Linked DNA regions of Pyrobaculum calidifontis JCM 11548. The main gene of each other region encodes a partner of the protein of the gene in region 5 in a complex. Links are inferred from orthologs where the notes say so. Each region holds a gene or a part of one and is shown on either strand. Other genes may lie near its edges. The genes, in order: PCAL_RS09710, PCAL_RS02995, rplX, PCAL_RS09005 and PCAL_RS10585.

Region 1 (4,310 bases), 160 kb from region 5 along the record:
AGGAGGCGCATACCAGCGGCTTGCCCCCTCCCACCTGACGGCGGCGGTGCCGATTATCAAGTCGCCCAGCTTTATCTCCCTCTTAAGCGCGCCGGTGGTCCCCACTCTTATGAGCGTATCAGCGCCTGCGTAAAGGAGCTCCTCTACCGCAATGGCGGTGGAGCCAGACCCTATGCCCGTGGAGGTGGCCGCTATCCTAACCCCCTTGTATATGCCCACCCACGTCGTAAACTCTCTGTTGCGCGCCACTTCTCTAGCCTCCTGCCAGTGTTTTGCAATAAGTGGGACGCGGCCGGGGTCCCCTGGCAGGAGGACGTAGCGCGGGACGTCGCCGGGGCCTATCAACAAGTGGTACGCCTTGTGCCCTATCTGCGGCCTTTGTGCCATGGCTACCCGGCAGTCCCCGTTTTTAAGCGTAGCGCTCTTACTAGGTTTATGAAAGAAAGTGCGCTTGACAGGGCGTTCAATGCCGTAAATACCGCATCGCCAATCAGTGCGGCGTAGATCGTGAGCGAGACGCTTCCGAGGAAGTAGAGTATTGTCAAATCTAGAGGCGGCGGGGGGCTTCTCCTCAAGATGTTCACGGCCCACGCCGCCGCTATTAATACAAGGCCCAGAAAGCCGAATAGCTGGATCATGCCCCGCCTCTGTATATGGAGACCTTGTAATACGCGTAGTTCATAGCCGTGAGAATTTTCTCAACGGCGTCTCCGTCTCTGGGCAGTATCAACACGGCGCCTCCTCTCCCAGCCCCGCTGATTTTACCCCCGTATACAAACGGCCTCAGTATCTCCAACGCCTGCACCACTCGGCTGTCTACCACGCCCAGGGCGCCAAGGAGCCAGTTGTTTATTTCCATAAGCTCTCCCACACAAGCCAGGTCTCCCGCCACGAGGCATTTGTGAGCCTCCTCAACCACTTCGCCGATTGCCTCAACCACGGCCTTAAGAGAGGGGCGGCGCTGCAACTTCGCCCTTACGTCTGCCACAATTTCGCCGGTAGTCCCCCTCCTCGGCAACAACAAGACGTAAAACTGGGGCAACTCGGCGCCTATTTGCTCGGCTCTGAAGGGGCTTGGCCAAATTTTTAAAAGGCCCCCCATGGCCGACACGGCGGTGTCCATGGGAGACGCGATGCCTTGAACCTTCAACTCAACGCTGTGGCCCAGCCTCGCAAGCTCCTCGGGACTAGGCCTTGCGCCGACGCACTGAGAATATGCCTTGAGCAACGCCACAGACACTGCAGCCGACGTGGCCAGCCCCACGCTGGGGGGAAAGTCGCTCTTGATCTTAAACGTCGCCCTCAAGTCCCCCCACCGCTCTCTCGCCACCTCCAGAGCCGCGTCGACGTAGGCAAAGAAGCGGCCTACGCCGACGCCCTCCACTCTGCCCCTCTCCGGGTAGTACACGGCCTCTGAGAGGGGGGCCACAGTCTCCACACGCAACTCGCCCCCTTCCTCACACTCGACATAGACCCCCTTATCTATGGCGGCGGCTATTGCCGGCTTGCCATACACCACCGCGTGCTCGCCAAAAAACTTGACGACACAGGGGGCAAATACCTTCATTAAAAGAGTGCGCCCAGAGAGCCGGCGATTTCCTCCTCGCTTGGGCCCTCTTTCTTCTCCTCAGCCTCCCCTCCCGCGGCGGGCTGTTGTTCAACTTGCTGCGGCTGGGCGGCTGGCTGCGGCGCCACTGCGACAGAGAGCCCGAGCTCCGGCGCCTTTGGCGCTACGGCGGCGGCCAGGGCGTTGGCCTCGGCAACGGCTCTGCTTAACAGCGCTGGGAGAGTCTCCTTGGTCACTACGCCGAGCTTGACAGCCAGGGCGAGGGCTCTCGCATGCGCCGCTGGTATAACCACTTGGAGCACTTCCCTCGTCGGATACACCACGTTGAGGGCCAAGTTTCTCGCGTAGGTGGCCGCCGCCTCTATCAGCTCTCTGTACTGCTTCACGTCGATTATGAGCTCCTCTATTGGGACAAAGCGTTTGCCCTTCCACAGCACTCCGATGAGGCGGAGCGACTCGAATATGGGCTCTATCCCCACTACTCTCAACACTTCGGCCATCTCGGGTGTAATCTCCTGCCCTGCCTTAGCCACCACTGTGTCTTTTGCAATCCAGATCTTGCCCTCTTGTACCCTAGTGGGTATCTTCAACTTGCCGAACTTGGAGATTATGGGGCCTGGCGATGCGTTAGTGGGGCCTGCGGGTATGACGATGTCGAAGGGCGCCTTGTCCCCCGGCCTGGCGGCTCTTCTAACCGCGTATTTGGCAACTAGTTTAACAACCTCTGCGGGGTTGTGATTTGTGAAAAAGAAGCCCACCTCGCCGCGGACTTTTTCAGCTATTTCAACCGGCACCCCGCCGTAGACCTTGGCGTATGCTATCTTGAACAGAGTCGGCTTAATTATCTTGACGGCGCCGTAGGGCCTGAGCTTGTACCTATACTCGCCGAGTATTCTGGCGGAAAGGCCGTGGAGGTCAAAGAGAAATACATACTGGTACTTCTGCAACAGCTCAGTGGCCTCTTGTACAATTCTGACCTTACGCGGCGGGTAGCTCTTCTCTCTGACATACTGCCTCTTGCCAATGGCGAGCATCAGGGATGGGGGATGGGGGATTTATATAATTTCAACGCGCTAAAACCTCAGCCGGCTTAATTCGCACAGGCGGCGACATGGTCTTCTTGATGTATATGTCTCTGAGGTACTGGCGTAGCGGGAACTTCCTATTTAGCTCCTCGAGCACTGCGAGTATGTTTGTCAAGATCTCCTCAGGCTTCTGCCCTTCTGCGCCAACTCTCACCTTTATCACTGGCTCATTCCTCAGCCTCACGCGCACAACTCTCCTCAGCCTCTCTACCACGGTTTTAACGTCGACGTTCGGCGGCACGACCTCGGGCATCTTCCCCCTTGGGCCAAAGATTGGGCCTATCACTCTGCCTAACAGCGGCATTAAGTCGGGAGGAGCTATAAAGAAGTCGTACTGCTTAGCCAACTTCCTAATGGCCCTCTTGTTTCCAGCCAGGCCCTCCACCTCCTGCCTCGTAATAACGGCGTCAACTCCCGCGTTCTTGGCCTGAGTCTCAAAGGCGCCATGGGCAAACGCGGCAATCTTATTGAGCTTAGGCGGGTGGGGCAACTCCACCAGGAGGTTGATACGATTCTCGGGCTTGCTCAAGTCGATGCCTCGAAGCACCACTATTAGCTCGACGCTCTGCCTAAACCGCCTCTTTTTCCCAGACTTGAGAGCCTCGTCAATCTTTTTCAACAAGGCCTCCCTTTGAACTACGGCGCTCATTGCGACCACTGAGATTCAAACTTTTTAAGTACTTCGTCGTATTTGCCCTCGTCGACTGCCTTAAGGACTTCGTCGGCCCTCTTCCCATCTACAAGAATGCCCATGCTCTTACACGTACTCAACAGCTGCTTAACAGCAGACTTGAGAGACTTAGACTTCAACTCGTCCCTCTTGAGCACCGCTATTTCGACAATTTTCTCAAACGGCAGATCGCCCAGCGTCTCCTTGGCAGAGTCGTGCGCGCCTGTGTCTTTCCCCAAGAGCTTTAGGAAGAGGTCTCCTATTGGCGGCAGATACACCTTCACCTCGTAGCCATCCGGCGAAACCTCCAGCTCCACCTTCTGCACTGGGTACTTCCCATATGCCTTCAACTTCTCCTGAACCTCCTGCACCACCTTGTTGGGGTCTAGCCCTGCCTGTTTAAGAGCGTCTTGGAACTGGGGATTAACAGCCACCTTTCCTCCCTGAAGCGGCACGACGATAACGCGCTTAGACATCGACCAGGCGAAGAGGCGAGTATTAAAATTTACCTATTGTTGCCCCGCCTTTTTTACGAGCTTCACCTCCGTGATCTTCAAGTCGAGCGGCATGGGGAAGGCGCTGTCTAGGAGCTCGACGCGTACAATGCCCTTTTCTCTGTCGACAAAGGTCACCCTGGCCCTACTGCCCTTTAATACGTCGGCGGTTATCTCAACTTCGTCGTTGACGTCGATCTCGACGGTCGGCTTGGGAGGCTTGAGTACCCTCATCACCTCCTCCACGTTTGTTATACCGCGCATAACCCCTTTTACGTGCTTCACTCCATACACCGCGCGGCTGACAACCGGCAAAGACTCTCCCTCAATGAACAACACGCCGAACGACTCGGGGGGTACCACAATGGCGTAAATTGGCAATTTGCCAGACTCCACCCGCATCTTCAACAGCATCACGATGTTGTACTCCTGCCTCGAGACGACGCTTACTGTGAAAACAGGGCACCTCTCAGACGACATTACCTCAACTTAGC
Region 2 (4,359 bases), 1.3 Mb from region 5 along the record:
CCCTCCAACTACTACGAGGCCTACAAACGGGCACTTGAGTGGCCAACCCTGGACCCCTACGGAAAAATCCCAATAGGCATCTTCTACGCCACAGAAGACAAGCCCACCTATGAGGAGGAGTGGGTAAAACTGCTGGGCGGCGCCCCAATAGACCAAAAACTTCAGCCAAATCCCGCGGAGGTACTGAAGGCGTTTCAATAGCCCCGTGAAGGGGCCAGACCTCAAAGAGGTCTGGACCTCAAAGCGCAAAACCCCCGACGGCTACTACGTCGTGGCACTAGGCCTATACGCAAAAGAGGCCCTAGGACTAGAGGCAGAACGCGTGGGAAAATTCTACATATACAAAACCAAGTCCTGGGAAGAAGTCAAGAAGATAATAAACAGAGCAAAGGCGCTTGGGCTAGAGGTCAGAGAATAAAAACAGACACTTCCTTACCCCTAACCAAGTTTAGAAAGCAGCCAAAATGTAATAAAATCTTTAATGAGTACATACCCAGTATTAGCAATTAATCTCCTCAATACACAATTGGAAACTTCCATGGTCGTGCTTATATGTGACTCTTGTATTTCGCAAGTTTTTGGATATCTGGTTTGCCAATTTGTCCCTGGGAGTGTGGTCTTATTGCGCCGGTTTTTAAATCGGCGTGTTAGCTCGCACAAGCTAACACGCGTTACAAAACTCGCCGTGGTCCCCATTTTAACACTGTTAATACGGCCGCTTTACAGTGCAAGGTTTATTAAGCCGATACGTAGAACTAGGTTATGTTGCTACAGTTCGGAATTGACTGGAACCAGTTATTGCAAAACGCTATTTACTACGGAGTGCAAGCCCTTATTGCTATAGGTATAATTGTAATTGCGTGGGTTGTGGGGATTATATTGGGGAAGGCGGTTAATCGGCTTGTGGAAAGGACGGGGCTTGAGAAGGCTTTTGACAAGACTGATGTGGGTAAGGCGTTTAGGGCTGCTGGTGTAGATTTGTCGAATTTGGTGGGCATGTTGGTGACCGCTTTTGTTATTGTGATTGGTATTGTGATTGCATTGGATTATCTTAAGATTGGAGGAGAGGCGGGCAGAATTGTCGCAGATGTGGCTAGGTATTTGCCTAGGCTGATTGGCGGCATTATTCTGCTGAGCGTTGGCATAATTCTCGTTGCCATTCTTACTGACTATATTGGGAAGTTGCTTACTGGCTTGTTCCCCCAGCAGTTTGTGGAGATTGGGGAGATGTTGAGGAACTTGTTGCTGATCGGCCTCGTGGCGTTGATCGTCTCTATCGCGCTGGACTTGATGCTGTTTACTGGTCCGCTTGTCTACCCGCTTATTCTTGGCACCGTCATTATTGGCGCTGGGATATTCATTGGGCACACTATTGTGCGTAACATCGTGGAGGATCACCCAGAGTTCGCTGGGGTGGCTCCGTATGCCAAGTTCTTGGTGTACTTAGTGTTTCTGATGGTGGGTCTTGGGGCTATATTTGCCGAGTTTCCGCAGACCGCGCACGTTGTTCAGAACGTTGCCTGGGGCGTGGCTATTGCGGTGGGCATATTGCTGGCGCCGGTGATATACACGTTGGCTAAGCGAATGGTAGAGGAGGCCAAGAAGTAAGCCCCTTTTTTCACGGTAACTTTTATATAGTTTTATATACTCTCCTCCTATGCATATCGAGATTAGGGACCCGTCTCTGGTGGAGCGTCTCAGGCGTCTTCTCCCGCGGCCAGATGCGCCGTTCGATGATGTGATTGTGAAGCTTCTGGAGCAGCCTTGTAAGCTCAGGATTAGGGAGATTGTGGAGGAGGTCTTTGCCTCTGCTAATCTTGAGGAGAGGGTTGCTAAGGCGGTGGAGCAGGCCGTGTCGCGTAGTGTGGGGGATTTGGAGAGGAGGGTTGTCCACGCTGTGGAGAGGGCTGTCAGAGATTTTCTCCGTAGCTTGCCTGCGGGCGAGCTGGCGGGTGGGGGGTGGGACGCGGTGATTAGGGAGGCGAAGAGGCGCCCGGATGGCTGTCTCACGTTTTCAGAGATTCGCAGGCTTTATGGGAAGAATCTCAACAGTGTGATGTTGAGGAAGAGGGGGTTTGTGCAGAGGGAGAGGGGGCTTTGGTGTCTGCCTAAGGACTAGCGTTTTACTAGGTTTAGCTTGTAGCGTTTTGGCACAACCTCCTTGGGGAGCTCTGCGGCTACTATCTCCACGTTTACTGTCTCCTCGTTGAATGGTGTTGCTCTACCGAAGGCACGCGGCATGATGTTGGGGATTTTTATCCCCTTGTGGGCGGCGGCGTGGATAATGACTAGGCGCTCTACGTCGAGGCCTTTGAACTTGGCGTTGTTTTCTAGGTTTTCGAGGAGTTGGAGGTATCTCTTGGCCACTTTTACGGGCCACTTGGCCACTGGCCACCCCTCCCAGGGCGTTGCGTGGTGGGCCTGCTTCTTTTTGAATGTCTTTATAGGGATTGGTCTCTTTAGCTTTACCACGTCCTCTAGCCACGCCTTTGCCTGTTTAAGAGTCATCCCTTTGATAAACCTGGCCACTTCCACGCTCTTTTTCCATGACATTCTCTGCTCAGGGGCGTAGGCCTTGGCTATCTGCTCTGGGGTTATTCTTACTCCGTACTTCTTAAACACCAGCTCTGCCGCTTGTTCGTCTGTCAGAGAGTAGTGGAAGTGGGGCACGGGGCCCTTGGGAGTGTTGGTTATAAATATTTCTCTGCTCAGCCCCGTGGCGTCTCTACTGGGATTGTGGAGACTCATCAGGGGGGAGCACGGGGTTTTAGCCGCCTTAGCCTCCACAGCCTCTTACATGGTCGCGGGCGGCAGGAGCCTTGAGGCAGTTGCGCTGTTGGCAGTCTCCACGTTTTTAGCTGAGGCGGGGTTGTTTGCCCACAACGACTTGGCCAACTTGGAGGAGGACAGGGTCAATAGGCCGGGGGCTCCTCTGGTGACAGGTGAGGTGGGCTTGGGCGCGGCCAGGGCTGTGGCGTACGGCTCGCTTTCTGCAGGCGCGCTGGCCGCGGCTCTGCTGGGCCTTCTGCCGCTTGTCATCTACTTATCTGCGGCAATCCTCGGCACGGCCTACAACGCCAAGCTGAAGCGCGTGCCCTTTTTGGGCAACTTCATCGTGGCGTTTTTGACCTCTATGACTTATATCTATGGGATGGCGGCGGCTGGGGGCTTTTCGCCTGTGTTGGCGCTCCTCTTTGCCTCTTCGCTTGTGGCAAATTTGGGCAGGGAGTTTGTGAAAACGGCCATTGACGTTGAGGGCGACCTGAGGGCCGGGGTTAGGACCGCCGCCTCTCTGCTGGGGCCGGAGAGGGCCGCCAAGCTGGGGGCGTCTGTGACCGCGCTGTCGGCGGCGATTGGGCTGTGGCTGGTGGCCGCGGCTCTTGACTCGCGGTTGTACATTTTGGCAACTGGCGCCGCGGCGACTTCGGTCTTGCTCCTCTACTTCTCCGCCTCTGCGTGGAGGGGGGCTTGGGAGAGGTACAGGAGGGGCACCCTCGCGGCGTTTGGCGTCACACTAGTGGCGCTGGTCGTGGAGGCTCTATGGCTACTGTCCTAGTGGACTTGGATGGGACGCTCATCCCGCTCGACGCTTGGGAGCCCGTGTTTTTAGAAGTATGCGAGAGGATTGCCCGCCAGGTGGGGGCCACGGCTGAGGAGGTGTGGAAGAGGGCGCGGCGCAGGAATCTAGAACTTATGAGGGCCTTCGCCGTGGAGGCCTTTGACTGGCAGAGCTTGTTTCGCTCTGTGGCAGAGGAGCTGGGGGCACGGGAGGTGCCAGACTTGGTGGAGGTCTTGTACAAACACATCCACACGTTTAGGGTGAATAGGGGGGCATTTGAGGCGTTGCGCAGGCTTAGGGAGGCTGGCCACAGGGTCGAAATTGCTACCAACGGCCTTGCTGTTTATCAAATGGTGGTTATTAAACACCTCGGCTTAGACGGGCTGATAGATGGCGTCAGGACGTCGGACCGCTTTGGCTGCCCTAAGACGTGCCCTCAATACTTCCAAGGCGCCGATGTAATGGTAGGCGACAACGCCGTCTTTGACGTATATTTCCCGCAACGCTTCGGCCTCTTGACTATCTTCTACGGAGATTGGGACAGGGCGGCGCGGGTATACGGCGAGAGACTTGGCGTCGACCTCACCTCTACGAGGCCCGACGCGGAGATAGACTCGCTGGAGGAGTTGCCTGAGGCTGTGGAGACGGTGCTTAAGAGGAGGCTCAGCAAGGGGTGAATCGGTCACCCGTCGCCTTAAAGGAATCTACATCACCAGGGTGTATGTCTTAGAAAGTTTTAAAAATAGTGCCTATGTCTGTGGCGATGTCTACTGCGCAGAGGAGGTTGCCCGTCTACAAGA
Region 3 (4,342 bases), 230 kb from region 5 along the record:
ATAATAGAGTTCGTAAAACTAAACTGTGAAAAATGTGTCTTACACTCATTAGACGGGGAATTCCACATAGGCGAAGACTTAGCAGGCATATATTTCGGCGACGCCTATAAAATAACGGTAATTCTGCCGGCAAGCGACGGGAGACGGCTCATCGTGCACGAGTTGCACTTCTAAGCTTATCCATTATACAATTTACCACATCTAAATTTCCCCCTCTAATTTTGCCGATTTCATGTATGTCTATATGCGGAAGTCCTCTTATCCACACATATCGATGTACAAAGCTAGGATCGTCAATAACCCACACACAGTCTCCGGCGCCAACTCTCTCTAAGTCATTTACGTGTATCACCACATCGCAGTCACAAGTGGTGGGGCATCCCAACAATTTGGCGTATGTAGAAGGCCCACTCAGCACGGGAATTCCTCTGTCATAGAGTTGCCAATAGAGGTCGCACATGCCTTAGCTTAGCCACTCAACGTCGCCGTCCAATAGTATTATTATATCGTCTAACTTCCTCTTTTTTGCCAGGTACCTGAGCGGCACTTCTACGAACTCTACGACTCCTGTCTCGTCCACCTTCTTCACTAGGACTTTCATGTACTTCTACTTCTTTAAATCCAGGTATAGCTCCTCGCCGACGGTTGTGGGGAGGTATACTCTGCGGCCCTCTTCGATTAGCTGTTTAACGAATGGTGACGATGCCGCAGGGTCTGTGTGAACAAGCAGGATGTTTGTATCTTCGTGGAAGTGTTTTATGAAGGCTCTTAGCTCGTCTCTACCGGCGTGAGCGCTGAAGTCAAACCACTCAATTCTCGCCTCGACCTTTATGGTGGCGCCTTCTACCACGGCATGCCCTTTGCTCAAGATTTCGAACCCAGGCGTATTCGGAGCTTGAAACGATGGCAGAAAGATTCCGTTTTTCTTGTTGGCGGCAAGCCGCTTGAAGTAAAACAAGGCGGCTCCCCCCTTTAGCATGCCAGCTGGCGCTATGATTATCGAGGGCTCCTCTGCCGCGCCTTTTCTCACATAGGCGTTTGGCACCTCTATAGCTACCTCAAGCGCCTTCTTGTAAAGTGCCGGATCTCTGACCAAGTGCAGATATCTGCCAATTATCTGGTTAATCTGGCGCGCGAGCCCATCTATGTATATTGGGTAACTATCAAGCTTATTTTTTACTAATGTCAACAGTATTTCTTGGGCTCTTCCAAGGGCGAAGGAGGGTATCAGCACTGTGCCGCCGCCCTCCACTACCTCCCTCACCGCATTTACGAACTCCGTCTCCATCTTGTCTCTAGGCGGATGCGTCGAGGAGGCGTATGTGGCCTCCATAACTACCACGTCTGGGTTCTTTGGTATATTGTACAAGTCGGCCCCCCTCAGCAGATTTGTATCAGACAAGTTAAAATCGCCGGTGAATACCACCGTCGCCCCCTCGACCTCTATAACGCCTATCGCGCTCCCCGGCACGTGGCCTGCGTTATACGTCGTCAACACGGCGTCTCTGCCGATTTCCACCGGCTCGCCATATGTGAGAGGAAAGGCGCTAGACATGACCTCTCTCACCTCTTCTTGGGTGTATGGGAGGTAGTAGCCGGAGAGCTTTATCGCGTCTGCATACATGAGGTCTGAAAGTTCCATAGTCAAAGGCGTGGCATAAAGCGGCGTCTTTGTCGTCACGTAAAGCGTTGGCACACCCCCACTGTGGTCTAGGTGTGCGTGGCTTAAAAAAACTGCAGTAAGATCGCGGGGACGTACGTGAAGTGGGAAAACAGGCCTTCCTTCTGCGTCAAAATTTACGCCGTAGTCTAACAGTATGCCATTGTAGGCCGTCCTTATGAGTACAGCAAGCCTGCCCACTTCGCCAGCGCCGCCAAGGAGTCGCAAAATCACGACGTGGTGGAGGCAAGGGGTAAAATATTTTTTAGAACTAGTAGGGGCGCCTGTGGAAGAGATCGACAAGGCGATAAAGAGGATAATAGAGATCCATGAGAGGATAATAAGACACTTGGATGAGTTAAACCAAGCGTTGCGTAAGTCGGCTAAGAAAACGACGTGATAAACTTTATATATAGTACGCACCGTGTCGGCTATGCCGTTTACTGCGTCAGCACAACCGCGCAAACAAAGGCTGAGTCTATACGCCGCGCCGCTCCACCTTAGGCGAAAACTGTTAAACGCAAAACTATCGCCTGAGCTTCAGAAGAAGCTGGGCGTGAAAAGGTTGCCAGTAAGACGGGGAGATACCGTGTTAATAATGCGGGGAGATTTCAAGGGCGTGACAGGCAAAGTTGTCAAAGTGGATTTGAAGAGGGTGAGAATCTTCGTGGAAGGCGCTACTAGGACCAATAGCAGGGGGCAGACGGTCTACTATCCAATACACCCATCCAAGGTAATGATCGTAGACGTAGATCTGTCGGACAAAGCAAGGCAAAAACTTATAGAGAGGAGGAAGAGGGGCCAGCATGGTTCATCTTAGAAAGTCGCTGGCGCCATATTGGTGGCCAATACCCAGAAAAGCCGGTGGAGTCTGGGCCGTAAGGCCATCAACGGGGCCACATAGTTTGGAATACTCTCTTCCGTTGGCAGTTGTAGTAAGGGATGTACTGCGATATGCAAAAACGCTACGCGAGGCGAGGTACATAATTTCGAGAGGGTACATAAAGGTAGACGGGGTCGTAAGAAAAGACTATAAATTCCCCATAGGGCTCATGGACGTAGTTGAAATAGTGCCAACTGGCGAGATTTATAGAGTGGTGCCAGACGAGGCCAAGTACTACGACTTGAAACCCATACCGTCCAGCGAGGCGGCTCTAAAGCCGCTACGTGTAGAAGGTAAAACCGCCGTAAGCGGCGGCAGAATTCAGCTACACTTTCACGACGGCCGCAACCTGATACTACCGCCCGACGTAGGCCGCCAGATAAAGACCTTTGACACTGTGGTGTACGATTTGGAAAACAAGGCGATTAAGACTCATTTGCCGCTGAGGCTGGGCCAGCTCGCCGTAGTAACTCACGGTGGCAACATAGGATTTGTGGGCCAGTTTTTTGAAGTGGTGTGGACGCTTAAAAGACGTCAATCCGTTGTGGCTCTTAGAAAAGGCGAGGAGGTAAGAAGAACGATCTTAGACTACATAATGGTGATTGGGACAGAAGCCCCAGTAGTAAAAATAAGCTAATCCGCTGGCGGCTGTTGTTCTTCGACGTAGGTCTGCGCCATCTTTTTCGAGAGGAGCTTCTCCTCTGTCTTCCAGAAAATGTCGCCGTAGTAGTCAAGTGTCTTCTCAATATCTGGGGCGCTCACGGCTATAGGCTCGTAAATCTTGACCACGTTGCCTTCCACGACCCACCCTTCCACGATTCCGCCAGACACCCAGTCAAATTTCGCAGATATCACATATCTACGCTCAAACGTTGCCGTTCTTACCCTTATGTACACTGTGGCAACTCCAAACTCCGTGAAGAACTTGGAGACTACCTCCCTATAGCGCTCCCCCGCTCTTGGAGCTGGGACGCGCTCGACGTAAATTACGTCGTCGCGTTTTAAGTCCTCTTCTAAAAGCCTTAGCAATGCGGTTACCGGCTGGCCGCTTCGCTCAATTTTCATAGATGGATTTGCTAAGCCACGTATTAAATGTTAACGCTTTATATGAAGCCAGCAGGCCACGTAGTGGCCCCTCTTTACTTCCACGAGGGGCGGCTCTTCTTTGTCGCACTCGCCCTTTATCATATATGGGCAACGTGGGTGGAATCTACACCCAGTCGGCGGATTGACTAGACTTGGCGGCTCTCCCGGCGGGACTTTACGTATTTTAAGCCTGTTCGTGGGATCTGGATCTGGCAACGCCTCTATGAGCGCCTGAGTGTAGGGGTGAAGAGGCTCCTTTATCACATCTCTAAACGGCCCGTATTCCACCGCCTTACCTGCGTACATTACTAGTAGTTTATCCGCCAAGTACTTGGCCGTGGCTATGTCGTGAGTGATGTACATCATGGCTATGTTGTACTTCGACTGAAGAGACCGTATTAGGGAAAGTATCTCAGCTCTGATAGAGACGTCTAGCATAGACACGGGCTCGTCTGCCACAATGAACCTCGGCCTAGTAATCAACGCCCTTGCAATTCCCACCAGTTGCCTTTGACCCCCACTTAACATATGCGGATACTTCTTTAGAAAATCTTCAGGCGGCACCAACTTAACCTCTTCAAGCGCCTTTACCACGAGCTCCCGCCTCTCCTGGGGCGGCACTTTCCGCAGAATTAGAGGCTCTTCCAATATGTATTGCACAGTGTGATATGGGTTAAGCGAGCTGAAGGGGTCTTGGAATATCATGGCGGTAG
Region 4 (4,295 bases), 270 kb from region 5 along the record:
GTTTAGAGAGGCCTATGCGACCTTCGCCGCTGGCGCCGCGGTCTTCTTTGCCTCGGCTACGGCGTTAGGTCTATGGCCGCTTCTCTTGGCGGCGCCGTACTTGGCTGTGGCTGTGACTTACCCCTATGCGAAGCGGCTACACTGTTTTCCACATTTCCACCTGGGGCTTGTCTACGCCCTCGTCCCCCTAGGCGCTTCTATCGCCATGTACCCCGACGACATAGCGGCCGCGCTGGCCCACACGCCGCGGATGCTCGTGGCCGCCGCCGCGCTGTGGGTCGCCGGCTTTGACGTAGTGTACTCCAAGGGGGACGTGGAGTTCGATAGAAAGTTTGGACTGGGTAGCATTGCGGCGTGTTTTGGAGTAAAGGCGGCAGACGCCGCGGCGGTTGTACTTCTAACTCTCTCCGCCGCTTTATACGTGGCGAACTACTTGGCCTACGGCTTGGGGCCTTTGGGCCTCTTGGTCACCCTCATAGGCGCCGGGGTAGAGGTGGCGTCGGCGGTGCTGGGGGCTTTGGGCAGAGTGGGGCTGGGCTTTAACTTAAATCTGGCGGTGGGAATCCTCATACCTACTGGCATATTTATTGGGGTTTTAGGCATTTGAGGGAAAGCGCCGAGAGCGCTACGGCGGGTATTACGGCGTATAGGAATGGGGGGTACATGTAGCCGGAGACCGCGGCGCCCACAGCGTAGCCCAAGTTGTTAACTCCCTGGTAAACCCCGTAGCCCCTGGCCCAGTAAACACCTGCGACGTTCCTAGAGACCATCTGTTCTAGCGAAGTGGATAATACTGCAACGCCTAAGCTCTCTAAGACCCAAATGGCTGAGAAGATGTATGGAGAGGGCGAATACGCCATGCCTATAAGCGCCACTGCGACCACTAGAGAGCCTAGCGCAACTGATGAGCGAGCGGGTCTGGCGAGACGGGGTCCAACAAACCAGGAGATGGCCGCGGGCAAATACGCCAATACTGCCGCGAAGGGGGAGAGGGAAAATCTGTCGTGTAGGAATGGTAACACTTGGGGCCCGTATAAGCCGGTGGAGAGGCCCGCGAGAAGCGATGCAACGATTATGCAAGACAAGACTCGCACATCTGTGCGGTGGTGTCGGACGGCCAAGTGCCTAGTCTCCTCCGGGAGGTGGAACAACGCGGCGGCCGATAAGGCGGCGAAAGCCAGCGCGGTAAGTCTAAACGCCGCCGCGTATCCCATGAGCTTCGACAAAATATAGACGGCAGGGATAGAGACCCCTCCCGCCACGGCGCCGGCGGCTGCGGCGATCTTGAGCTTGGAGTAGAGCGCCGGGTCCTCTAGGCCTCCCACGTCTGAGACGTAGGCCACTGCGGCTACGTTTATCAGACTTGAGGCAACGCCCGATAGGAACATTGCCGCATAGACGTGGCTTATCGACGTAGAGAGACTCAGCAGCGTCATAGACGCGGACAGGAGGACGCCGCCTATGCCCATTGAAAGGCGTCTGCCCGCTTTATCGGCTAAGTGCCCCGCCGCTGGCCGGATTACAACGACGGCGGCTGCGTAGGAGGCGTAGGCGATGCCTACTTCCACCTCGCCGTGGCCGAGCTCGAAGATGTAGAAGGGCAACAGGAATGCTACAAATGAGTATGGCGATGAGTATAGGACGTATGCAGAAAGCCTAGGCTTTGACGTGTTCGTAGCCGACGACGTATATCCCATCTACTACGCCTAGGCCGCCCTCGCGTCCGTGAGGCGACGGCTTTTCCTCGCCCCTCAGCTCCGTGGCGGCTTGGATGGCTGCGGCGAATTGGCTGACAAGCTCTCTATCGATGCCCTCCACCACTATGTCCTCTTTGCCCTTTACCTCCACCTTGACGCCCTTGGGTATCTCTAACACTATCTTGGATTTTCTCCCCAAGAAGTTCTCTATAGTCAGCTGGTTCCCTTGCACTTTTACAAGCATGGGGAAGTGGGTGTATATGACTTTGAGCTTGTAGCGCCACCCCTTTGTGACTCCTAGGAACATGTTTTTCAATATGCCCTTGTAAGTCCCAAGCAGGGCGTACTCTCTCTTCTTCGCGTTTAGTACTTCGAGCACCACTTTGCCGTCGCTCAGCGACATTATGACTGGGGTGTTTTTAAACTCCTTGACGAGCTCTCCAAGAGGGCCCTTGACTTTGACAACGTAGTCGAAGGGCCCGGTCTTCTCTATGGCGACCTTGACGCCGTCGGGTATTGGCACCTCCTCAACTGCGTACACGACGTGCATACGCAACGCCTCTATTACGTCTTTAAAAAATTTCCTCGGCGGGTCACAAAAATATATTACGTACGGATCTCAACTAGTGATTCCGATAAGCGTCATGGTGGCCGGCGTGGGTACCACTTCGTTTAAAGTTAAGGGTAGGTTCGGTGTGGAAAAGCCAAGCGACTTCTCGGCGCCGCTAAGGCCGATTGTGAGTTGGAATATCACAAAGAGGTGCAACTTGCGCTGTCTCCACTGCTACATCGATGCAGGCGAGGCCGAGGCTAACGAACTAACTACAAAGGAGGCCTTAGATGTCGTTGACCAAATGGCAGAAGTGGGCGTGCCGCTCATATTGTTCACAGGCGGCGAGCCGCTTGTTAGACGCGACTTTTTTGAGATTGCCCAGTATGCCAGAGATAGGGGCATTAAGCTAGTGTTATCCACAAATGGCACTTTGATAACGCCGGAGGTTGCGAAGAGGCTGAAAGAAGTGGGCGTCGTCTATGTCGGCGTCAGTCTCGACTCTATAAGCGCAGAGTTCCACGACAGATTTAGGGGCGTGCAGGGGAGCTTTGCCGCAGCGTTGGCTGGGATCAAGAACGCAATTGAGGCAGGTCTCGACGTGGGCCTCCGCTTTGTCGTCACTGCGAAGAATATACACGAGGTAGGGGAATACGTCGACTTTGCCGCGTCTCTTGGCGTGAGGAGGATCACCTTTTACCACCTCTCCGCGGCTGGCAGGGCGCAGAAGCTCTCTGAGGACTGGTGGTACACGCCGGAGCAGTATAGACGGTTTATTGAGACGTTGATAGCCAAGGCCAGGCAGTACGCGGGCAAGCTGGAGATAGAAACTACTCTGGCACCCTACGACGGCATCTATATAGCTTTGACGGTTGGCCACGGCGATACAAAGTATCTAGAATTTGTGGAGGCGACGGGGGGTTGCGGCAGGAAAATCGTGTCTATATACCCAAACGGCGATGTATACCCTTGCCAGTTCATAGACTTCTACAAGTTGGGCAACGTCAGAGAGAAGAGGCTGAGGGACATACTGCGCCCCGAGGTGTTGGAGCCCTTTGTAAACACTGACCGCTATCTGCGGGGGCCCAAGTGCTCGCCCTGCCGCTTTAAGAGATATTGCAAGGGCGGGGACAGGACTAGGGCTTACTACTTAACTGGCGACATCTTCGGCGACGACCCCCTGTGCCCCATTCCACGCCTCTTTGGCAATGAAGATTAGGGTTGCGACGAGGGGGTCGAAGCTAAGTTTATTACAGACACAGGAACTCCTAGACCAAGTAAAGGCAGTTGAGCCAAAGGTGGAGTTTGAGCTAGTAGTTGTAAAAACCACAGGCGACGTCGTTCAAGACAGGCCGCTTTACCAAATTGGCGTGAAGGGGATCTTCGAAAAGGAGGTGAACTTGGCAGTGTTGAGGGGGGAGGCGGATGTGGCTGTGCACAGCTTGAAGGATTTGCCGTCGGAGCTTACGCCCGGCCTAGTGATCGCTGGCTTTTCGCGGAGGGCCCCGCCCTACGACGTTGTAGCAAGCCGCGAAGGGTACAGCCTTTACACGTTGCCGAAAGGCGCCGTGGTCGGCACATCTAGCGTGAGGAGGGCAGAGTTCCTAAGGGCCGTGAGGCCGGACGTCGAAGTGCGCCCCCTCAGAGGCAACGTAGATACGCGCGTGGGCAAAATCTTGTCTGGCCAATACGACGCGGCCATTATGGCCATGGCAGGCCTCGTGAGGCTCTACGGCTGGGAGGCGCCAGTGAAGCTGTCGCCGATTAGGCCCGAGGAGATTCCGCCGCCGCCTGGGCAGGGGATCGTGGTGGCGGTTGTAAAAGAGGGAGAGGCATGGCTTATCGACATCCTTAGAAGAGCCAGCGATAGGAGGGCCGCGGTTGAGGCTACGGCTGAGCGGGAGTTTCTCATGCACGTAGGCGCCGGCTGCCACGTGGCCGTGGGAGGACTTGCCAGATATGAAGACGGGGGGATGAGCTTCGTGGCTGGGTATGCCTCAGGGGGTAGGAGGTATGTGATAAAACTGTGGGGCGAAGACCCGCGGGAG
Region 5 (4,297 bases):
CTGGTGGGGGAGCCTAACCCCTGGCTCGTGGCGTCGGACTTGGCGGGGAAGCCCGACGTGCGCGTAGACGAGGGGGAGGTGTACCGCCGCTCCCTCTCCATGCAGGCGGCCGAGGAGGCGCGGCGCTTGGTGGAGTCGGCGCGGGAGAGCGCGTACGGGCCCGGCGAGCTGGAGCGGGTGCTGGCCTACGCCAAGGCCCTGCGTGAGGCGGCGCGGGGGGTGGACGGGCTTACGCTGGGGTGCTGGTGCTTCAACTTCCCCAGGGTCGAGGAGCGGGGGTGGACTCCGTGCATCTCCCTCGCCGTGTTGAACGACTGGGGGGTCACCGCCACGTGTGAGGGCGACCTCAGGGCGCTCTACTCTGCGGTCGTCCTGCGGCGGATTTCTGGGAAGCCGGCGTGGATTAGCAACGTCAACGCGGCGCGGGGCGAGCTCCTCCTCCTTACGCACGACGGCTTGCCCCCGTCCATGGCCAAGGCCTACTCCATTGTCCCCCGCCTAGCCACCAAGGCCCCCGCCGCGATTAGGGCAGAGGTGGAGCCGGGGAGGCCGGTGACTCTGCTCAGAGTGTCCCGCGACTTGAGGCGGGCCCTCCTCCTTGGGGGCATCACCGCCGAGGCGGAGAGGGTAGAGGCGTGTGCGACGCAGATAGCGGTGAGAGTGACCAAGGGGTCCCCCGCCGCGGTCTACAAGGCGGGGCTCGGGAACCACTTGGCCTTTGTCTTCGACGACGTGTACGAAGAGGTGGAGGCCTATCTGAGGTACCTGGGGGCCTCCGTGGTCACGGCCTGAGCCGCGAGATGAAGAATGCCTCGCTTCTGTGGATGTGGGGGAAGGTTCTGCCGCCTATGTCCCCCCAGTAGGATGGGGCTAGCTCGGCCAGCGGCTTCTCTGCTCTGGCGCCGGCCTTGGACACCACCTCTTCCCCCTCCTCTGGCAGAATGGAGCAGACGGCGTATACCACCTCCTCTGCCAGCTGTAGTGCGCGCGTGAGCAGTTGGAGCTGTAGCTGGGAGTATTGGCGGGCCCTCTCTACCCTTGGGTATATCTTCACGCCGGGGTCTTTGGTGAAGGCGCCGCTGGAGGTGCACGGCGCGTCTAGAAGCGCCTTGTCGAACCGCCTGGCGGCGAGCTTTCTAGAGTCTGCGTGTACCACGTCTACGTACTGGTAGGCCCCTAGCGCCTTTAGTAGGTGCCTCATTCTGGCCACCCTCTTTCGGGACACGTCTGCCGCAACTACCTTAAGCTTCCCCTCGGCGATTTGGGTGGCTAGGCTTATCTTCATCCCAGGCGCCGCCGCTAGGTCGAGCACCGAGTCCCCTGGCCTTGGGTCAAGGGCGAGGACTGTGTAGACTGAGGCGAGGTCCTGGGGGATCGCGGCGAAGGTCTTAACCGCTGAGAGGTACTGGATGGGCTTGCTGGCCTTTTTCACAAGCACCATGAAGGGTATGTGGGGGTGGGGTTCCACCTCTGCCTCCTGCTCCAGTAGCTTAAGTCCCTTGTCCACGTCCACTTTGAAGGTGTTTATCCTCAGCCACATCCACGTGGTGTTGCCCGCCTCCAACAGCCTCTCCACCTCGCCCAGGGGGAGGTATCTGAGGAGCGTCTCCACTATCGCCGGGTGGTAGCTGTACTTCACCGAGAGGTAGCGCGCTGGGTCGCCCCTCAGCTCTTCGAGGGCCTTCTCCACGTCCTCCGGCTTGGCCAAGGCCCTCTTGAGCAGCCGCTTCCTGTACCTGGCCACTAGCTCTTTGTTGTAGAGCAGAGAGTCTGCCCTGTACAAGAACCACGCCTTTGCCGCGGCCTTCGCACCGCTTGAGCCAAAGAGCTTCGACGCGGCGAACCTCAAGAAGTAATAGTGCCTAACTGCGTCAAAGGAGGCGTCGTAGAAGACCTTGAAGCTCTCCAGCGCCCTCCAACGCCTCTTGACTTTTTGAAAGGCGTAGTCCAGGGTGAGCTCGTTTTGAACAACTTCGTACAAGACCTTGGCCACGAAGGATACCAGCTCCTCTGCAGTCCACTTAGCCACTAGTCGACCTGGACCCCCAGCACCTTTTGGAAAAACTCCACCGCCTCCTCCCTAGTCACCAGTTGCCCCTTCCCAACCTTGCTCCTCCTCCGCCTTCTAAGCTGCACCCTCAGCCCCGGCTTCGCCAGGCGGACGCACACGTCCATGCCCCATATGCCCACGGCCGGGTCGTACTTCACGCCCGGCAACATTATGTGCTCCTTTATGCCAAAACACACGTTGCCCCTCTCGTCGAAGCTGCTGCGCTTTATCCTATTGCCCACGGCCTGGAGGGCGCGCATGAGGAACTCCACGGCCTTGTCTCTCCTCAGCGTAACTGCCACGCCGATGGGCTCCCCCTTCCTAATGCCAAAGTCCTTAATCGAGCGCTTGGCCCTCCTCAGCGAGGGCTCCGCCCCCGTTAGCTCCCTCAGCAAATTAGCCGCCTTCTCAAGTCTCTCGCCGCCGGTGCCCACCCCTATGTTTACCACGACCTTCTCTATGTACACCCGTTTCATTGGGTGGTCTTTAACAAGAACAAGCTCCTTCCACTTCATCGCAACCCAACAACAACCGCTTTAAAAATTTTCAAAAACCTCAGCTCACAAGCCGCCTCTTTAACATAAGGAGGCCGACGGCCACTGCGACGGCCGCCCCAACGGCAGCGACTATGGCGAAGAGCAAAGTACGCGGTATACACTCTGGAACGAGGAAATCTATCCCTGTCTTTGGCCAAAACTCCACCACCAGCGGGCTTTCGCAGAAACCTGACAGTTCCACAAAGCGGCGGACCAGCCTCTCAGCAGTGGCCCTATCCGGCACAGTGCCGCCGGGAAACGGGAAGACCACGTAGAGGGGGCCAGTCGCCAGTGGGGCAAATGTGTGCATAGTGCCCTCTATGCCCAAAAGGTGGCCGCACACGTCCCGAACCTCCCGCACAGTGCCTAGCTCTTTCTCAATGGTCTGCGTTGCGTTTATCAGGGCCGCTCTAAACTTCTCGTCGCGCGGCAAGAGGTAGGGGCCGTATTTTAGAGTAACCCGCACCAAGTCGTAGATGGGGCCCACCTCCTCCCTAACGCCTCTGAGGAGCTCCACGGCCTTTGCGAGGTCTGCCGTTGCGACGTCAAGTGAGGTGTGGTAGAGGTCTAGAGTAATTACGACTCTTACGTCCTTGTTTTGCCAGACAACGTCCGCCAAATAAGCTACCTCTTGTCTCCCCGCGCGTATAGCCTCCCGCACGTCTTTAAGCCCAAGAAGCACCTCCTCGCCAAGGGCCCTCTCCGCCTCCTCCCTAAGCCCCCTAGCCGTGGAGGCGGCGATGTGTAGTAAGTCGCGCCACTCTAAAGTAACAGGAATTGAACTATTGTCTTCGACGACCACTCGTCGGTGGGCCATGGCGACGGTGACCTTACTAGGCGGGCCCAGGCGCTTGAGTAAGGCGTCTAACAGCCGCTCGGCTTGGGTAGAGTTGAGGGGGGTTGAGGACTTGTTGCTTAAGATGTGTAAATCGGTGATGTTCCCCGCCGTCAGCGGCGAGTTTTTCTCGTCGAAGTCTGTGATGAACACGAGCACTTTACAGCCGTTGACATAGAAGACATAGTTGGGCTGGAACCTCTCAAGTGGCGATGTAGCGTTAATGACGTCGTCCACCAGCCCCGACAAATCGACAGCGGCGACCCAGACTGAGGTTAAGAGGAGGACCCCGGTAATGGCGTATGTAGTTAATAAGCTCTTTACCATGTTGTGTCTCTCTTCGTTAATATTTGAGTGTTTGTGTCATTGCGACGTTTTACGGGGAACTCAATCTCTACAGCCAACTGTGGAGGTGGTGCCAGTGGAGGATGTTTGTAAAAATCGACTTTAAAACACTAGAGGCACTTCTCGCCTTGCCGTTGTTGCCACGGCTTCCATGGGCTTGAAGAGGGCCTCTATGTTTTTCTCAACTAGGAATGCGTATTTTGAGGCGTGTTCTTGTAGTTTTGAGGTGTCTATCTGTGTCTCGGCCAGCTTTGCCACGGCGTTTACCAGCTTGAGTGCGGCTCCCACGTCGGGGCCCGTCCGGCCTACTAAGTCGTTTAAGATGGCTATTACGTCTCTGTGGGTGGCCACTTTCCCGCTGTCGACGAGCCTCTTCACGGCGGTTAAGAGCTTGGACTCTGCGATGAGGAGTACGCCGTCTATGCTCCGGCCTAGGACGGCGTCTAGGTAGGCCCCCTCTAGCCCAGTCACAGTGGCCTCTCGTATGGGGACAAAGCCGTACTCCTTGAACTTTTCCACGAGTCCCTCCTC

Evidence for each region.
Region 1: PCAL_RS10585 (region 5) and PCAL_RS09710 share a complex: the UniProt entries of both Methanocaldococcus jannaschii proteins name them as parts of the 50S ribosomal subunit. The link is inferred for Pyrobaculum calidifontis JCM 11548 from one-to-one orthologs.
Region 2: PCAL_RS10585 (region 5) and PCAL_RS02995 share a complex: the UniProt entries of both Methanocaldococcus jannaschii proteins name them as parts of the 50S ribosomal subunit. The link is inferred for Pyrobaculum calidifontis JCM 11548 from one-to-one orthologs.
Region 3: PCAL_RS10585 (region 5) and rplX share a complex: the UniProt entries of both Methanocaldococcus jannaschii proteins name them as parts of the 50S ribosomal subunit. The link is inferred for Pyrobaculum calidifontis JCM 11548 from one-to-one orthologs.
Region 4: PCAL_RS10585 (region 5) and PCAL_RS09005 share a complex: the UniProt entries of both Methanocaldococcus jannaschii proteins name them as parts of the 50S ribosomal subunit. The link is inferred for Pyrobaculum calidifontis JCM 11548 from one-to-one orthologs.

What each region holds. Positions count from the first base shown.
Region 1 is NC_009073.1:1,694,848-1,699,157, reverse strand. Bases 585-3,358 are described here. They hold PCAL_RS09710 (50S ribosomal protein L10), read right to left. Parts: upstream 2,602-3,358; coding sequence 1,567-2,601; downstream 585-1,566. Other genes in these bases: PCAL_RS09700 (50S ribosomal protein L11), read right to left, coding at 3,298-3,358; PCAL_RS09705 (50S ribosomal protein L1), read right to left, coding at 2,633-3,301; mvk (mevalonate kinase), read right to left, coding at 635-1,567; PCAL_RS09720 (hypothetical protein), read right to left, coding at 585-638. Outside these bases: udp (uridine phosphorylase), read right to left, coding at 1-387; more of PCAL_RS09720, read right to left, coding at 390-584; more of PCAL_RS09700, read right to left, coding at 3,359-3,798; PCAL_RS09695 (transcription elongation factor Spt5), read right to left, coding at 3,832-4,296; PCAL_RS09690 (preprotein translocase subunit SecE), read right to left, coding at 4,296-4,310. UniProt on the Methanocaldococcus jannaschii protein: Forms part of the ribosomal stalk, playing a central role in the interaction of the ribosome with GTP-bound translation factors.
Region 2 is NC_009073.1:526,908-531,266, reverse strand. Bases 894-3,716 are described here. They hold PCAL_RS02995 (50S ribosomal protein L22), read right to left. Parts: upstream 2,671-3,716; coding sequence 2,116-2,670; downstream 894-2,115. Other genes in these bases: PCAL_RS02985 (HAD family hydrolase), read left to right, coding at 3,541-3,716; PCAL_RS02990 (geranylgeranylglycerol-phosphate geranylgeranyltransferase), read left to right, coding at 2,729-3,556; PCAL_RS03000 (hypothetical protein), read left to right, coding at 1,658-2,119; PCAL_RS03005 (mechanosensitive ion channel family protein), read left to right, coding at 894-1,608. In the rest of the region: PCAL_RS03015 (thiamine pyrophosphate-dependent enzyme), read left to right, coding at 1-201; PCAL_RS03010 (hypothetical protein), read left to right, coding at 206-418; more of PCAL_RS03005, read left to right, coding at 763-893; more of PCAL_RS02985, read left to right, coding at 3,717-4,236; PCAL_RS02980 (30S ribosomal protein S3), read left to right, coding at 4,323-4,359. UniProt on the Methanocaldococcus jannaschii protein: This protein binds specifically to 23S rRNA. It makes multiple contacts with different domains of the 23S rRNA in the assembled 50S subunit and ribosome.
Region 3 is NC_009073.1:1,623,909-1,628,250, reverse strand. Bases 981-3,786 are described here. They hold rplX (50S ribosomal protein L24), read left to right. Parts: upstream 981-2,093; coding sequence 2,094-2,480; downstream 2,481-3,786. Other genes in these bases: PCAL_RS09225 (ABC transporter ATP-binding protein), read right to left, coding at 3,639-3,786; PCAL_RS09230 (hypothetical protein), read right to left, coding at 3,177-3,608; PCAL_RS09235 (30S ribosomal protein S4e), read left to right, coding at 2,467-3,180; PCAL_RS09245 (MBL fold metallo-hydrolase), read right to left, coding at 981-1,894. Outside these bases: PCAL_RS09255 (hypothetical protein), read left to right, coding at 1-174; PCAL_RS09250 (hypothetical protein), read right to left, coding at 464-601; more of PCAL_RS09245, read right to left, coding at 608-980; more of PCAL_RS09225, read right to left, coding at 3,787-4,342. UniProt on the Methanocaldococcus jannaschii protein: One of two assembly initiator proteins, it binds directly to the 5'-end of the 23S rRNA, where it nucleates assembly of the 50S subunit. Located at the polypeptide exit tunnel on the outside of the subunit.
Region 4 is NC_009073.1:1,586,197-1,590,491, forward strand. Bases 453-3,211 are described here. They hold PCAL_RS09005 (50S ribosomal protein L6), read right to left. Parts: upstream 2,248-3,211; coding sequence 1,657-2,247; downstream 453-1,656. Other genes in these bases: PCAL_RS08995 (UbiA-like polyprenyltransferase), read left to right, coding at 453-607; PCAL_RS09000 (MFS transporter), read right to left, coding at 585-1,697; PCAL_RS09010 (radical SAM/SPASM domain-containing protein), read left to right, coding at 2,324-3,211. Outside these bases: more of PCAL_RS08995, read left to right, coding at 1-452; more of PCAL_RS09010, read left to right, coding at 3,212-3,466; hemC (hydroxymethylbilane synthase), read left to right, coding at 3,456-4,295. UniProt on the Methanocaldococcus jannaschii protein: This protein binds to the 23S rRNA, and is important in its secondary structure. It is located near the subunit interface in the base of the L7/L12 stalk, and near the tRNA binding site of the peptidyltransferase center.
Region 5 is NC_009073.1:1,854,772-1,859,068, reverse strand. What follows is about bases 798-3,558. They hold PCAL_RS10585 (50S ribosomal protein L5), read right to left. Parts: upstream 2,566-3,558; coding sequence 2,029-2,565; downstream 798-2,028. Other genes in these bases: PCAL_RS10580 (hypothetical protein), read right to left, coding at 2,606-3,558; PCAL_RS10590 (RsmB/NOP family class I SAM-dependent RNA methyltransferase), read right to left, coding at 798-2,029. In the rest of the region: PCAL_RS10595 (fucose isomerase), read left to right, coding at 1-792; more of PCAL_RS10590, read right to left, coding at 782-797; more of PCAL_RS10580, read right to left, coding at 3,559-3,748; PCAL_RS10575 (proteasome assembly chaperone family protein), read right to left, coding at 3,869-4,297. UniProt on the Methanocaldococcus jannaschii protein: This is one of the proteins that bind and probably mediate the attachment of the 5S RNA into the large ribosomal subunit, where it forms part of the central protuberance.